Regions from separate parts of the Solibacillus isronensis genome, predicted to be linked through region 2. Evidence: predicted binding sites of a transcription regulator. Region 2 holds the regulator's gene; each other region holds the start of a gene.
The links. The regulator CtsR, encoded in region 2, represses protease genes until heat stress. The targets are predictions, from matches to a motif close to ATGGTCAATAAAGGTCAAACA.
Positions count from the first base shown of each region.

Region 1: the regulator CtsR is predicted to act here: its motif matches at 1,622-1,642, upstream of M3166_RS10290 (ATP-dependent Clp protease ATP-binding subunit).
Region 3: the regulator CtsR is predicted to act here: its motif matches at 2,543-2,563, upstream of clpP (ATP-dependent Clp endopeptidase proteolytic subunit ClpP).

Region 1 covers NZ_JAMBOC010000001.1:2,026,165-2,031,081, forward strand. The annotation lists gene M3166_RS10290 (ATP-dependent Clp protease ATP-binding subunit) at 1-1,602, opposite strand, end outside; gene M3166_RS10295 (metal-sulfur cluster assembly factor) at 1,776-2,084, opposite strand; gene M3166_RS10300 (dienelactone hydrolase family protein) at 2,146-2,901, opposite strand; gene M3166_RS10305 (Cof-type HAD-IIB family hydrolase) at 3,013-3,819, shown strand; gene M3166_RS10310 (alpha-amylase family glycosyl hydrolase) at 3,874-4,917, opposite strand, start outside.
Region 2 covers NZ_JAMBOC010000005.1:67,777-72,693, reverse strand. The annotation lists gene M3166_RS16310 (acyltransferase) at 1-122, shown strand, start outside; gene M3166_RS16305 (DUF4870 domain-containing protein) at 243-548, shown strand; gene M3166_RS16300 (CtsR family transcriptional regulator) at 750-1,214, shown strand; gene M3166_RS16295 (UvrB/UvrC motif-containing protein) at 1,227-1,769, shown strand; gene M3166_RS16290 (protein arginine kinase) at 1,766-2,863, shown strand; gene M3166_RS16285 (ATP-dependent Clp protease ATP-binding subunit) at 2,860-4,917, shown strand, end outside.
Region 3 covers NZ_JAMBOC010000002.1:301,825-306,741, forward strand. The annotation lists gene M3166_RS13260 (amino acid ABC transporter ATP-binding protein) at 1-137, opposite strand, end outside; gene M3166_RS13265 (amino acid ABC transporter permease) at 138-839, opposite strand; gene M3166_RS13270 (basic amino acid ABC transporter substrate-binding protein) at 869-1,648, opposite strand; tRNA gene M3166_RS13275 (tRNA-Arg) at 2,393-2,464, opposite strand; gene clpP (ATP-dependent Clp endopeptidase proteolytic subunit ClpP) at 2,652-3,242, shown strand; gene M3166_RS13285 (HPr family phosphocarrier protein) at 3,582-3,839, opposite strand; gene whiA (DNA-binding protein WhiA) at 3,994-4,917, opposite strand, start outside.

The DNA of each region.
Region 1 (4,917 bases), on a different contig from region 2:
TTCATCCAACAGTACTACAGCATACGGATTGCGGCGTACCGCTTCTGTCAGCTGACCACCTTCTTCGTAGCCAATATAGCCTGGAGGAGCTCCGACAAGTCTGGATACAGAATGCTTCTCCATATACTCGCTCATATCAATACGGATGAAATGGTCTTCCGAATCGAAAAGTTGTGCGGCCAATGCTTTGGCCAATTCCGTTTTCCCGACACCGGTTGGACCAAGGAACAGGAAGCTTCCAATCGGCTTATTCGGGTCTTTAATACCGGAACGCGCACGCCAAACTGCTTCCGTTACATAAGTTACCGCATCGTCCTGACCGACTACCCTTTCATGCAATGTATCTTTTAAACGGAGCAGTTTATCGCGTTCACCTTCAACAAGCTTCGTTACCGGAATCCCTGTCCAGCGTGAAATAATTTTAGCGATTTCTTCTTCAGTCACTTCTTCACGCAGCATCCGGTTACCTTCCGACTGTTTCAACTGCAGTTCCAGTTCGGCGATTTCCTTTTCAAGCTGTGGTATTTTACTGTACTGAAGCTCACTTGCCCGCGCTAAATTACTGCCTGAAATAAATAAATCGTCGCGCTCGGCTTCCATTTTTTTCAGTTCATCTTTTTTATCGCGTACAATCTGTAAACCGTTTTTCTCGAGTTCCCACTGTTCCTTCATTGACTTAATTGAAACTTCCAATGTATCAATTTCATCTGTAATTATTTCAAGACGTTTTTTACTTGCATCATCTTTTTCTTTTTTCAGTGCCTGCTGCTCAATTTTCAGCTGTGTGAGGCGGCGCATTAACTGATCCAGTTCCTGTGGCATTGAATCGATTTCTATGCGGATCATCGCACATGCCTCATCGACAAGATCAATTGCTTTATCCGGTAAAAAGCGGTCTGTAATATAACGGTTCGCCAGTTGAGCCGCTGCAATAATCGCGCGGTCATGAATGCGAACACCACGGTGATGTTCTTCAAAACGGTCTTTTATTCCACGTAAAATGGAAACCGTATCTTCAATAGAAGGTTCTCTCACCATTACTTGCTGGAAGCGGCGTTCCAATGCAGGATCTTTCTCGATATACATACGGTATTCATCCAATGTTGTTGCTCCAATACAATGCAGTTCACCACGTGCAAGCATTGGTTTCAGCATATTTCCTGCATCCATTGCTCCGTCCGCTTTTCCTGCACCGACAATTGTATGGATCTCATCGATGAATAAAATAATACGTCCATCTGATTCTTTCACTTGCTTTAATACCGATTTCAGCCGCTCTTCAAACTGCCCGCGATACGATGCACCGGCAATTAGTGCACTCATATCCAGTTCATAAAGCTCCGCATCTTTTAATCCTTCCGGAACATCCTGTCTTACGATACGCTGTGCCAGCCCTTCGACGATCGCTGTTTTACCAACACCTGGCTCACCGATGAGGACCGGATTGTTTTTTGTTTTACGTGACAGAATACGAATGACGTTCCGGATTTCCTCATCTCGTCCAATAACCGGATCCATCTTACCGTTTTTTACTTGTTCAATTAAGTTTCGTCCAAATTGCTCTAATGGAGGACGATTATCTTGTGTTTGGTTAAATTGCATAAAGTGCACCCTTTCATTTAGTTTGACCTTTTTTGATTAATTTAATTATAAGTCAAAGTTGGTCAAACAACAAATAATTAAGCTCTGTTTCCTTCGCAAAGATCCTAATAAAAAACGATCACTTTGCCTATACGCAAAATGACCGAATTTCAATTCATTTATTCACTTATTAATTAACGAATGCCTAATGCCATTTTTGCATAGCGGGACATATTGTCTTTAGACCACGCCGGTTGCCATACGATATCTACTTTTACTTCTTTTACTTCCGGTAATTCGCTAAGTGCAGTTGTTACTTGGTCAACGATAACTGGAGCAAGCGGACAGCCCATTGATGTTAATGTCATCGTAACGATTGCTAAGCCCTCATCTGTTAAATCTACTTCATATACTAAGCCTAAGTTGACGATATCAATGCCTAACTCAGGGTCAATTACGTTTTCCAATGCACCTAACATACTTTCTTTCATATCGTGATCAATTGCCATTTTAAATTTCCCCTTTCGCCATGGTGTTAATGTTAATCATAGCAGAACGCATGATTTATGCCAAACAATGCGCCATAAATTGCGTGACTTGCAAAATTCCGTTTCTCGATACCGCATGCCCTGCTTTTCGTTCTGCCAAATAAGTAATATGTGCCGCTTTTTTTTCTTTTTCCAGTTGTTCAACATAATCTCGGCTCATATGATAAGGAACGACCGTATCGCGCTCACCATGCCAGAAAATAATCGGTTTGTTTGCCCATAATTCCTCATGCTGCTCCATATCAAATTTTTGCAGCATTTGAAGCAAGCCTGTTTGCTGTTCTTCAGACAACGGAAATGTTACGCCTTTTTGCTTTAGATCCTCTACTTGATGGAGGGCCAGTTTCGTATAGCTTGTTGTACCCATACAAATACCTGCCGTTTCAATCCATGGATAGATCGCTAAACAGCCTGAAGTGACGATTCCGCCCATTGAAGTTCCGGCAATCCCAACCTTGTTTCCTGCCAAGTTTTTCAGCTTCAATTCTCCATAAATAGTATGTACTTCTTCCACTGACTTTAATACAATTTTCCAGAAGTTAAAGTTCATCTGGTCTTCCGTCAATTGATTCGAGCGCTCACCATGCATTAACGCATCCGGTAGTATAACGCGTACACCCTGTTGCACAAACTGATAAGCGTAATGTAAATTATGTTCCTTTGCGCTTAAAAAACCATGAAGAAAAATAACGACCGGTGTTTGCTCATCCATCGTTTCATCATATACATGCAGTAATGGAATGGACTTCCATTGTTCTTTGTCAACTATCAAATTTCTCACCTCTTTGTTTACATTAGCAAAAATTGGTCAATGTTTCAAAACTTTGACGAATGCTATTTTTGCACGTTACAATTATACCCAGGCTAAAGGAGGCTTACTCTTATGAACGAACATTTAATTGTATTAGATTTAGACGGCACTTTATTGACGGACGAGAAAAAAATTTCTGCGCTGACAAAGGAAACTTTGTTAAAAGCAAAAGAAGCAGGTCATCAGGTGATGATCGCGACAGGACGTCCGTATCGTGCGAGTCAGCTTTATTACCAGGAGCTGAGTTTAACAACTCCGATTGTCAATTTCAACGGAGCCCTCATCCACCACCCTAAAAATCCGATGTGGAAAACGATTCATACAACAGTCAATTTAAGTGTAGTCCATGATGTTGTAGAATCTGTTCATAAATATGAATACGACAACTTAATCGCCGAAGTAATGGATGACGTGTATCTCCATCGTGAAGATGAAGGTGTGCTTCAGTTGCTGCATATGGGCAACCCGAATATTCTAACAGGCGATCTGAAAAATACATTAAAAGAAGACCCGACAAGTTTGCTTATTCAAGCCGATGATGTAAATACACCGATTATCCGCAAACATTTGCAGGATGTTCACGCTGAACTGATCGAGCACCGACGTTGGGGAGCTCCATTCCCGATTATTGAAATTGTCCATAAAGGGTTAAGTAAAGCAGTAGGCATCGACTATATTGCAAAAGAAATGGGCATTCCCCGTGAACGCATCATTGCATTTGGCGATGAGGACAACGACTTGGAAATGATTGAATACGCAGGCGTTGGCGTTGCGATGAGTAACGGTATCGACGACTTGAAAACAATCGCCAATGAAATTACGCTATCGAACAACGAAGACGGCATAGGGAAATTTTTGCAGGACCGATTAAAACTATAATAAAATATAAACAGCCTGGAAAAGCATGTTGTCTGCTTCTCCAGGCTGTTTTATTTAGTGCGCTGAATTCTCGGCACGGCGTTTTTTTCCGCGCTTCATAATCACAACCATAAATGCTGTGTATAAAACAACGACCAATCCAAGTGCCACAATATAAGAGGTGTTAATGCCACGTGCTTCAATTACTTGGTACACTTCGACCATTTCACGGTCTAAAATAATCGCATAGTTGCCGTCCTTATTTTCACGGATGATTTCACTGTTGAACATTCCGCGAACTTCTTTTCCTTCACCCAGCTCAGCCACAGGAATATGCACTCGTTTTGTTTTACTACTATTATTAATGACAACGATCCATGTTTCTTCATCGGATTTGCGTTCAAATACAACATAGCCGTCTTTATTTTCTAGCCATTTAAATTCTCCGTTTCGCAAAGTATCGGAATCATTTCTTAATGACTGGAGCTTCCCGACATAATCGGCTAATTCCGAGTCTGTTTTAAAATTGTAGTACTGGTGTGCTTCAACACCCGCTTCCCCATTCATCGCAATTTCAGATCCATATTGTACGATTGGCACACCTGGAAGTAAAAGCGTGCTCGCAATGGAAATTTTACTGCGTGTCGGTGGATACATACCTTCCTCTGTTGCCGCCAATGTGAAGCGGTTCGACCAGATAGTATCGGTCATCGATAATACCGGAGTCCCTGAAAGCATTTCCTCGATATGAGGCTCCAGTACTGTCGTATTTAAATCAACATTTTTAAATGCATTCGTAAAGTTGGCCGCAGTATCACTGTAAAATTTCGCGTCAAAATCTGCATCACTTTCTGCATTCGCAATAACATAGGCACCTGCTGCTTTTAACTGTTCAATAAAGCGATTTAAAAAAGCAGTATCGGCTTGTTCAATATTCGTCAGTCGAACCCCGTCTAGTTTATATGTATTTACAAATTGTACAGCACTGTTGATGAGCTCATTCTGTACTTCTTCATTCGTTAAGTCCCACTGTATTTTCCCATCATTTTCAGATGCCACAAATCCTTGTTTTTCAGCAAGTTCATGGTTTGGACTAACATTGGAAATCGGGAAATCAAC
Region 2 (4,917 bases):
CAGAAGTAGGTGACCGCGATCGGATTTTAATAGTTATTGGAGCAACCATCTTAACCGCGGTTATTTCCTACTTTTTATTTCCTCAAGAAGGGGACAACCCGAAAGATAGAGGCCCATATTGATTAAATTTAGACATCACAAGAATCTCGAAATAAAAATTCGGGATTTTTTGTCCTCTCTATGAAACTTTTATGAATATTATCCGTAAATAAGCTAATAAACTAAAGTGAGGTTGATAACAAATGGAATCTAAATGGTCGAAAATCATCATTCATGCCAGTGCATTCTTTGCACCGTTCCTTGTACCGATTCTGTTTTTCTTAATAAGTTCTGAAGATGAAGTGAAGCGTACAGCAATCCAAGCATTACTATTCCAGGTCGTATTCGGAATTTTAATAGCGATAGCAGGAGTCCTTTCTGTATTGTTAATAGGTTTACCATTCCTATTAGTATTTTTACTCATCTTCTGGATTGCCCCGGTCATCGGTATTGTAAAAGCATTATCGGATCAGCACTGGAATTATCCAATTGTCGGACGCTGGGTATAATTTACCCTCATTCTGGCAAAGTTCATAAAAGCGGTAAGGTTTGTTTAAAAACACCTTATCGCTTTTTTACATAAAAAGGGATTTATTAATGTAAAAATAGGGAAACCTAAAACAAGAGTGATTAGTTGCATTTCAAAAAATAAATATTGTATATTTAAGTCAAAGATAGTCAAAGTCAGTTGATGAGAGGTGAGAGACAGCATGAGGAATATATCTGACATAATTGAAGGGTATTTGAAGGAAGTTATTGAATTAGAGGGACAGGGACTTATTGAAATAAAACGAAATGAATTGGCAAAGCAATTTGCCTGTGCCCCTTCTCAAATCAATTACGTTATCAATACGCGTTTCACGACCGAGCATGGCTACTATGTAGAGAGTAAGCGGGGTGGTGGCGGTTATATTCGGATTTTGCGTGTAACAATCCACTCGAAGAAAAATTTACTTGACGAAATGGAAACACAAATAGGTAACGCCATTGCCCAGACTAATGCTGAGCGTATTATTTTCCGTTTATTGGATGAGGATATCATTACAGAACGAGAAGCAAGCATTATGAAGGCCGCTTTAGATCGTGTCACATTACAGGTAGCTTTGCCGCTGCGTGATCAGCTAAGAGCACGCATTATGCACGCAATGCTACAAACGATTTCTTTTGAAAAGTAGAGGTGGATTATTATGATATGTGAGCATTGTAAACAGCGTCACGCCAATGTTACCGTTACTCAAGTTCACAATGGTCAAAAAGTAGAGCGTCACTACTGTGAAGTATGTGCCACTCAATTTCATCCATTTCAATTTGACGTAAATGAAGAGCCTGCATCTCTTCAGCAGCTTATTTCAAATTGGTTCAATTTTGTACCTGTGAATGCAAAGAAAGAAAGCACGACAACTAATACAAACAGCCCAAAATCCTGTCCTTCCTGCGGGTTTACGTACCGACAGTTTTTAAAGCAAGGCAAATTCGGATGCGGTCAATGTTACGAAACATTTAGCGAGCAATTACCCCAGCTGCTTGAACGTCTTCAGGCAGGTACTCAGCATGTAGGGTATATGGAAGAAGGACCTTCAAAGGAAAAGGTAGAACAACAAATCCAAGAGCTCCGAACATCACTGCAGCAAGCAATTGCGGAAGAGCGATTTGAAGATGCAGCTTCCATACGTGATGAAGTAAGGGAATTGGAAAGTAAAATAAGACAGGAAGGTGAGGGGAACGCATGAACATCGAGCATTTTTTAACGAATGCCAGTCCCAGCTGGATGCAGCACGAAAGCGATTCAGATATCGTCATTAGCACACGCATTCGGCTTGCTCGTAATATTGCCAATACTCGATTTCCGATTAGTTTTACAGAACAGGAAGCCCAATTAATCGAAGAAAAAATGATGCAGTCATTATTGTCTTCATATGATAATCCGTATCAGTTTTCCTATTTCCAAATAAAAGATATGCCGGTTTTACAACGCCAAATTTTAGTGGAGAAGCATTTGATCAGTCCGAATTTGGCAAGAAGAAAAAAAATTGGATCATTTTTTTTAACAAAAGATGAATCCATTAGCATATTAGTAAATGAAGAGGATCATATTCGCATACAGAGTCTTACGCAAGGGATGAATTTAAAAGAAGCATTTGATAAGGCTCGTAATATTGACCGCTACTTAAGTAAGTCAATCGCGTATGCATATGAAGACCGCTATGGTTATTTGACAAGTTGCCCAACAAATGTCGGAACAGGACTTCGAGCTTCTGTCATGCTCCATTTACCAGCACTCACAATGATGAAACAGATGAATCCATTAATTCAGATGATGACAAGATTAGGAATGGTTGTGAGGGGTATATATGGGGAAGGCAGTGAAAATTTAGGGAATATTTATCAAATATCAAACCAGATTACATTAGGTAAATCAGAAGAAACGATTTTACAGGAGCTGCAGGAAGTTGTGGAGCAAGTAATCAAAAAGGAAGAGCTTGCACGTAAAAATTTATTGATGCGTGCTCCCTCGGTGTTGGAAGACCGCTTAAGCCGTTCACTTGGTACATTGAAGTACGCGAAAATTTTAACGAGTGAAGAAGCGGCTAGCTGTTTATCAAATGTGCGTCTTGGGGTAAGTTTAGGATTATTAGAAGCAATTTCACAGCGTAAACTAAATGAGTGCATGCTTATTATGCAACCTGGACTCATTCAGCAATATATTGGTACTACGTTACAACCGGCAGAACGCGATATGTATCGTGCGAAGCTGTTGCAAGAAAAGTTAAACGAGCAAGATGAAGCTACAAACAATGGGGAAAAAGGAGAGGATTTTCTATGATGTTTAATCGATTCACACAACGTGCTCAGAAGGTATTACAACTTGCTCAGGAAGAGGCAATTCGTCTTAAGCATAAAGAAATCGGAACTGAACATATTTTACTTGGCTTAATTCGTGAAGGTGGCGGAATTGCCGCTAAAGCTTTAGAAGCAATTAATATTAGCCCTCAAATGATTGAAACTGGCATTGAGGAACTCGTTGGAAAAGGTACTGAAGATGTAGGTCCAATCGTACATTACACACCACGTGCTAAAAAGGTAATCGAACTTTCATTGGATGAATCACGTAAATTAGGGCATGCATATGTCGGAACAGAGCATATTTTATTAGCTTTAATTCGTGAAGGTGAAGGGGTTGCTGCCCGCGTATTGGCGAATACAGGTGTAAGCATCAATAAAGCACGCCAGCAAGTTTTACTGTTATTAGGCAATAATGATTCTAACAATAGCGGTAACTCCAGCATGACGCAAACAGTAAATACACCAACACTTGATAGTTTAGCCCGCGATTTAACAGCGGTAGCGCGTGAAGGTTCACTTGACCCGGTTATCGGCCGCTCAAAAGAAATTACACGTGTTGTAGAAGTACTGTCACGCCGTACAAAAAACAACCCGGTACTGATCGGGGAACCAGGTGTCGGTAAAACAGCTATTGCAGAAGGATTGGCACAGCAAATTATCAATAATGAAGTTCCGGAAACACTGCGCGATAAACGTGTAATGACGCTTGATATGGGTACAGTTGTTGCAGGTACTAAATATCGTGGGGAATTTGAAGACCGTCTGAAAAAAGTAATGGATGAAATTCGCCAGGCTGGCAATATTATTTTATTCATCGATGAGCTTCATACATTGATTGGTGCAGGTGGCGCGGAAGGTGCAATTGATGCATCGAACATTTTAAAACCATCATTGGCTCGTGGCGAACTGCAATGTATCGGTGCAACAACATTGGATGAATACCGCAAATATATCGAAAAGGACGCGGCATTAGAGCGTCGTTTCCAACCAATCCAAGTTGATGAGCCATCTGTTGAAGAAACAATCCAAATCATTAATGGTTTACGTGACCGCTATGAAGCACATCACCGTGTGAAAATTTCGGATGAAGCGGTAGAAGCAGCTGCCAAATTATCAGATCGCTACATTTCAGATCGTTTCTTACCGGATAAGGCAATTGACTTAATCGATGAAGCTGGTTCAAAAGTGCGCTTACGCTCTTATACTGTTCCACCTAATTTAAAAGAGTTGGAAGATAAATTGGAAGGCATTAAGTCTGAAAAGAATGCCGCAGTTTCAGGACAGGAATTTGAAAAAGCTGCTGCATTGCGTGATACAGAGCAGAAGCTGAAACAAGAGCTTGAACAACTGAAAAAAGAGTGGAAAGAAAAACAAGGCAAAGAAGAGTCTACAGTATATGTTGACGACATCGCGCAAGTGGTAGCGATGTGGACGGGAATTCCGGTTTCAAAAATCGCACAGGCAGAATCTGCGAAGTTATTAAACCTTGAGGAAGAGTTACACAAACGCGTAGTTGGTCAAGGTGAAGCGGTAGAGGCAATTTCCCGTGCAATCCGCCGTGCACGTGCAGGCTTAAAAGATCCAAAACGTCCAATCGGTTCATTTATCTTCCTTGGTCCTACAGGTGTCGGTAAAACAGAACTTGCGCGAGCACTTGCTGAAGTAATGTTCGGTGATGAAGATGCGATGATCCGTGTAGATATGTCAGAGTATATGGAGAAACATTCGACTTCTCGTTTAGTCGGTTCGCCTCCGGGCTATGTAGGATTTGAAGATGGAGGCCAATTAACAGAGAAAGTCCGTCGTAAACCATATTCGGTTGTACTGTTGGATGAAATCGAAAAGGCGCATCCGGATGTGTTCAACATCTTATTACAAGTGCTGGAAGACGGCCGCTTAACTGATTCAAAAGGTCGTGTTGTCGATTTCCGCAATACAGTTGTCATTATGACATCGAATGTTGGGGCAGATGCACTGAAATATCGCAAGCATGTAGGATTCAGTGCTGGTCTAAATGCATCGAAAGATAAAGAC
Region 3 (4,917 bases), on a different contig from region 2:
CAGCGAAGAAACGTTGATTTCCCAGAACCAGATGGCCCGATGACACAAACTACCTCTTTTTCATGTACTTCATAATCAATCCCCTTTAACACTTCGAGCTTGCCAAAATGCTTGTGTAAGTTTTCTACTTTAATCATTTACGCGCGCTCCTTTTTCTTACGTGGGTTGTAATTAATATCAACTCGTTTTTCGATAAATGCAATGAGCTTCGTTACAGCATACGTTAATACAAGGTATAGGAACGCTGCGAATAAGTACGGCTCCCAGAAACGCTGATACGTTCCGGCTACAACTTTACTTACATATAAAATTTCGGCTCCGGCAATTACCGTTACAAGTGAAGAGTCTTTTAATAATGCAATAAATTCATTCCCTAAAGGTGGGATCATACGACGAAACGCCTGCGGTAAAATAACTTTGCGCATCGCCTGGCCCTGTGTTAACCCTAAAGATCTGGCAGCTTCCATTTGACCTTTGTCGATCGACTGGATACCTGCACGGAAAATTTCTGCATTGTATGCGGCACTGTTTAAAATCAGTCCGACAATACCCGATACCCACCAACCTTGTGAAGTTCCAAAAATCGTTGGAATAACAGCTAAGTGAATTAATAATAATTGTACGAGCATTGGCGTACCACGGAATACGTCGACATATATTTTAGCCGGCCAGTAAATCCACTTTTTTGTTGAAACTTGGCCTAATCCTAAAACTAGACCGAATATGATACCACCAATATAACCACATGCTGTTAAAACAATAGTCGCCCAAAGTCCTTTTGCATATAGTTCACGGTAGTTCCAGATTATATCCCAACGGAAAAAATCAAAAAAATCCATCTGAAACCCTCCAATAAATTAAATGTAGCTTATTCGATTTCCGTACCTGTAATTTCAGCTAACTTGCCATTGTCTTTAATTTTTTGAAGACCTTCATTTAAAATGTCCAATAGCTCTTTATTGCCCTTTTTCACCATAAAGCCGAAGTAGTCTTTCTCAAATGAAGTATCCTCTACCGCTCTTAAGCCTGAATCAGGATTGTTTTCAAGGTAATCTAAAATTACTGCATTATCACCGATTGCGGCATCAGCTGCACCTGTCAGCACTTCTGTTAAAGCAACAGAAAAGTTTTCATAAGCTAAAATCTTCGAGCTTGCAACACCTTGCAGTTCCTGTGCTGCGATATGACCTGTCGTATTAATTTGCACCGCGATTTTTTTGTCTTTAATATCTTCCAACGATGCCACTGTCGAACCTTCTTTTGTCACGATCAGTAAAGTCGCTTCATAGTAAGGATCTGTAAAGTCATATGATTCTTTACGCTCATCTGTAATTGTAATAGCCGCTGCGCCCATATCCACTTCACCAGTTGTTACTTGGCTCATCATTGAGTCCCAGCCTACATTTTTCACTTCTGTTTCAATGCCCATCTCTTCGCCGATCGCTGCTAAAATCTCTGAATCTAAGCCGACAACATTTCCTTTATCATCTAAGTATTCAAATGGTGCATATGTAGCTTCCGTACCTGCAACGATTTTCTTATATTCTTTATCCCCTGTGGATGTAGATTCGTCCGCTCCACACGCCGTTAAAATCATTGAAGCTGCCGCTAAAGGTGCTGCCCATTTAAATAGTTTTCTAGTACTCATTATGAATATCCTCCTGGATGTAGTAGTTTTTTTGTTAATAACATGTTCAATTATATTAATTCCGCAATTAATATACAACATTTAATTTTTAAAAAATTGATTATTATTGCAGTATGATGAATTATTATAACAAAATTAACGGTATATTTGCATATAATTTAATATTTATTCACTCTATTACTATTTCATTATTGTATTCCCCTCTTCAAAAGGACTCTCGTAACATTACATATATTCCCTGTTATCTATAATATATGTTAATTTGATAGGTAATTTTTAACTAAAATAAAAAGACTGCACAAGAGGAACTCCCTCTCATGCAGCCTTGAATTATTATTTTTAGGTAGAGAACGAATGAAGGATAAAAAGAACCGGTACAGTGATTCTTTTTATCCTAATAAAACTTCATTCTCTATTGCAAAAAAACCTCAGATGATTTTTTGCAATTGATATTGAAACGTATATTAAAACAGTAAAATGGTGCCCCCTAAAGGACATGATAGTATGGTCTATCTAACTAGCTTTGTAAAAACACAACATTTACTAATGTACTAATTTTCTACCTATATTTCAAGTAGGAAATGTGCTTTTTTAAAAAGAAATTTTATTTTTTAGGTGAAGAGCGTTTAAATTAGATGAGTTTCGGAAACTTATAGTGTAGCGTCAAAATTAAACTGTAGAAAAATGGAAGAGAAAGATTATTTTTACTTCATTCTGATCAATAATAATCTTTATAAAAGAAAGCGCCCTCGGAGGGAATCGAACCCCCAGCCTCAGAACCGGAATCTGAAGTGTTATCCATTACACCACGAGGACATATAAATAAGTATATAAGCAACTTTTTTCATTATACAGATGGAACCCCTAATTTTCAACTGTAAAAATCAGAGTTTATATTTGACCATAACTGACTAATACGTGTATGATAGGTTTACAGCTGAAATATTTGTCATTTTCAGCAAAAGTTATCGAATATAAGCTTTAACAAAGGGAGGATTTTTCAATGAACTTAATTCCTACAGTTATTGAACAAACAAACCGCGGCGAACGTGCATATGACATTTATTCACGTTTACTTAAAGACCGCATCATTTTATTAGGTAGTGGGATTGACGATAATGTTGCGAACTCAATCGTAGCACAGCTATTATTTTTAGAAGCTGAAGATCCAGATAAAGATATCTACCTATACATTAACTCACCAGGCGGCTCTATCACTTCAGGTATGGCAATCTACGATACGATGAACTTCATCAAACCTGATGTATCAACTATCTGTATCGGTATGGCTGCTTCAATGGGTGCATTCCTGCTTTCTGCTGGTGCAAAAGGCAAACGTGTTGCATTACCAAACGCAGAAGTAATGATTCACCAACCACTTGGTGGAGCACAAGGTCAAGCAACTGAAATCGAAATCGCTGCAAAACGTATTTTACACTTACGTGAAAAATTAAACCGTATCATGGCTGAAAACAGTGGCCAAGATTATGAAACGTTAGCGCGCGACACAGATCGTGATAACTTCATGTCTGCACAGCAAGCATTAGAGTACGGTCTTATCGATAAAATTTACGAGCGTAACCAATTAAAATAATCGATTCATTCAAGCATACAAGATTCGTCTTGTATGCTTTTTTGTATTCCAAAAAAATAAGCACAGCCATTCATGTATACTGAACAGCTGTGCTTTTGTCTTGTAAATAAAATTCGTTATCGCATTTTGTTTAACGCTTAAATAATATGATTGTCCACGTCCAGGATAAAGCACCAACTCCTTGCACCATTAGGTCCCTCATGCAAAAGTGGTGGATCGTTTACTTTTGCGTCGGGCCCTCCTAGGCTTGGACTCATACGATGTGAGTCATCGGGGGCATGCCACAAGGATGTGGCGCTTTGCCCACGTGGAGTTGAACGGGCGCTTTAACCTTTTGTCTTAATCCGCTTTTTCAATTAGAAGTTGAAGTGCGTCGATTGCTTTTTCTTCGTCATGGCCGTCTGCCCATAATGTGACAACTGTGCCTTTTGCAACAGCTAGGCTCATAATGCCCATGATCGACTTTGCATTCACTTTTTTCGTACCTTTTTCTAAATAGACATCTGCTTTATAACGATTCGCCTCTTGGACGAACAAAGCGGCCTGTCTTGCTTGTAAGCCCGATTTTAACTTTACTTCTACTTGTTTTTCAATCATGTTGAAATACTCCCTTTCACAACCGTTCATCGCTTCTAAGTTTATCTTAACGAAATTGTCCGAAAAGAACAACAATTGGAAACATCTTTTATGAAATCGTTACCAATTTTTTCTTTTAACGCCTCGACGACTTGCTCCGTACCTTTATGTGAATTTAAATACTCTCTCCACGACGGAGCGCATCCGCGATTTCATCGATTTTGCGCAGACGATGATTGACGCCTGATTTACTGACAACGCCAGTTGAAACCATTTCACCGAGCTCTTTTAACGTCACGTCCTGATATTCCACACGAAGACGTGCTATTTCACGCAACTTTTCCGGTAGCTGATCAAGGCCTACCGCATTATCAATATAGCGGATATTTTCCACTTGCCGCAACGCCGCGCCTATTGTTTTGTTTAAGTTAGCTGTTTCACAGTTTACGATACGATTCACACTGTTACGCATATCTCTAATTATCCGTACATCCTCAAACTTTAGCATTGCCTGTACAGCACCGACTAAATTCATAAAATCCGAAATCTTTTCGGCTTCTTTCAAGTACGTCACAAAGCCTTTTTTACGTTCGATCGTTTTCGCATTTAAATCGTATCGGTTCATGAGCTCTGCCAACGCTTCCCCGTGCTCCTTATATAAAGAATAAATCTCCAAATGGTAGGAAGAGGTTTCCGGATTGTTCACCGAGCCTCCCGCCAAAAAGGCACCACGTAAATAAGCACGGCGTTCACTTTCTTTCGGTATGATTGATTTGGCGATTGTATGATTAAACTCAAATGAATTTGAGACAATTTCTAAATCCGCAAGAATTTCCCGTGCGCCTTCCCGAACACGGCATATATACACATTGTTCTTCTTAAGACGCATCTTTTTTCGAACAAGCAACTCAACATTATATGGATAAAGCTTCTTTACAATTGTATAAAGCCGACGTGCGATAGCCGCATTTTCTGTTTGTACGTCCAAGCTTATTTGACGATTCGCAAAGCTCAACGAACCGTTCATCCGTATAAGGGCAGAGACTTCAGCCTTTAAACTACTATCCCCAGCTTCTACTTGCGTCAGTTCTTTCTTTGT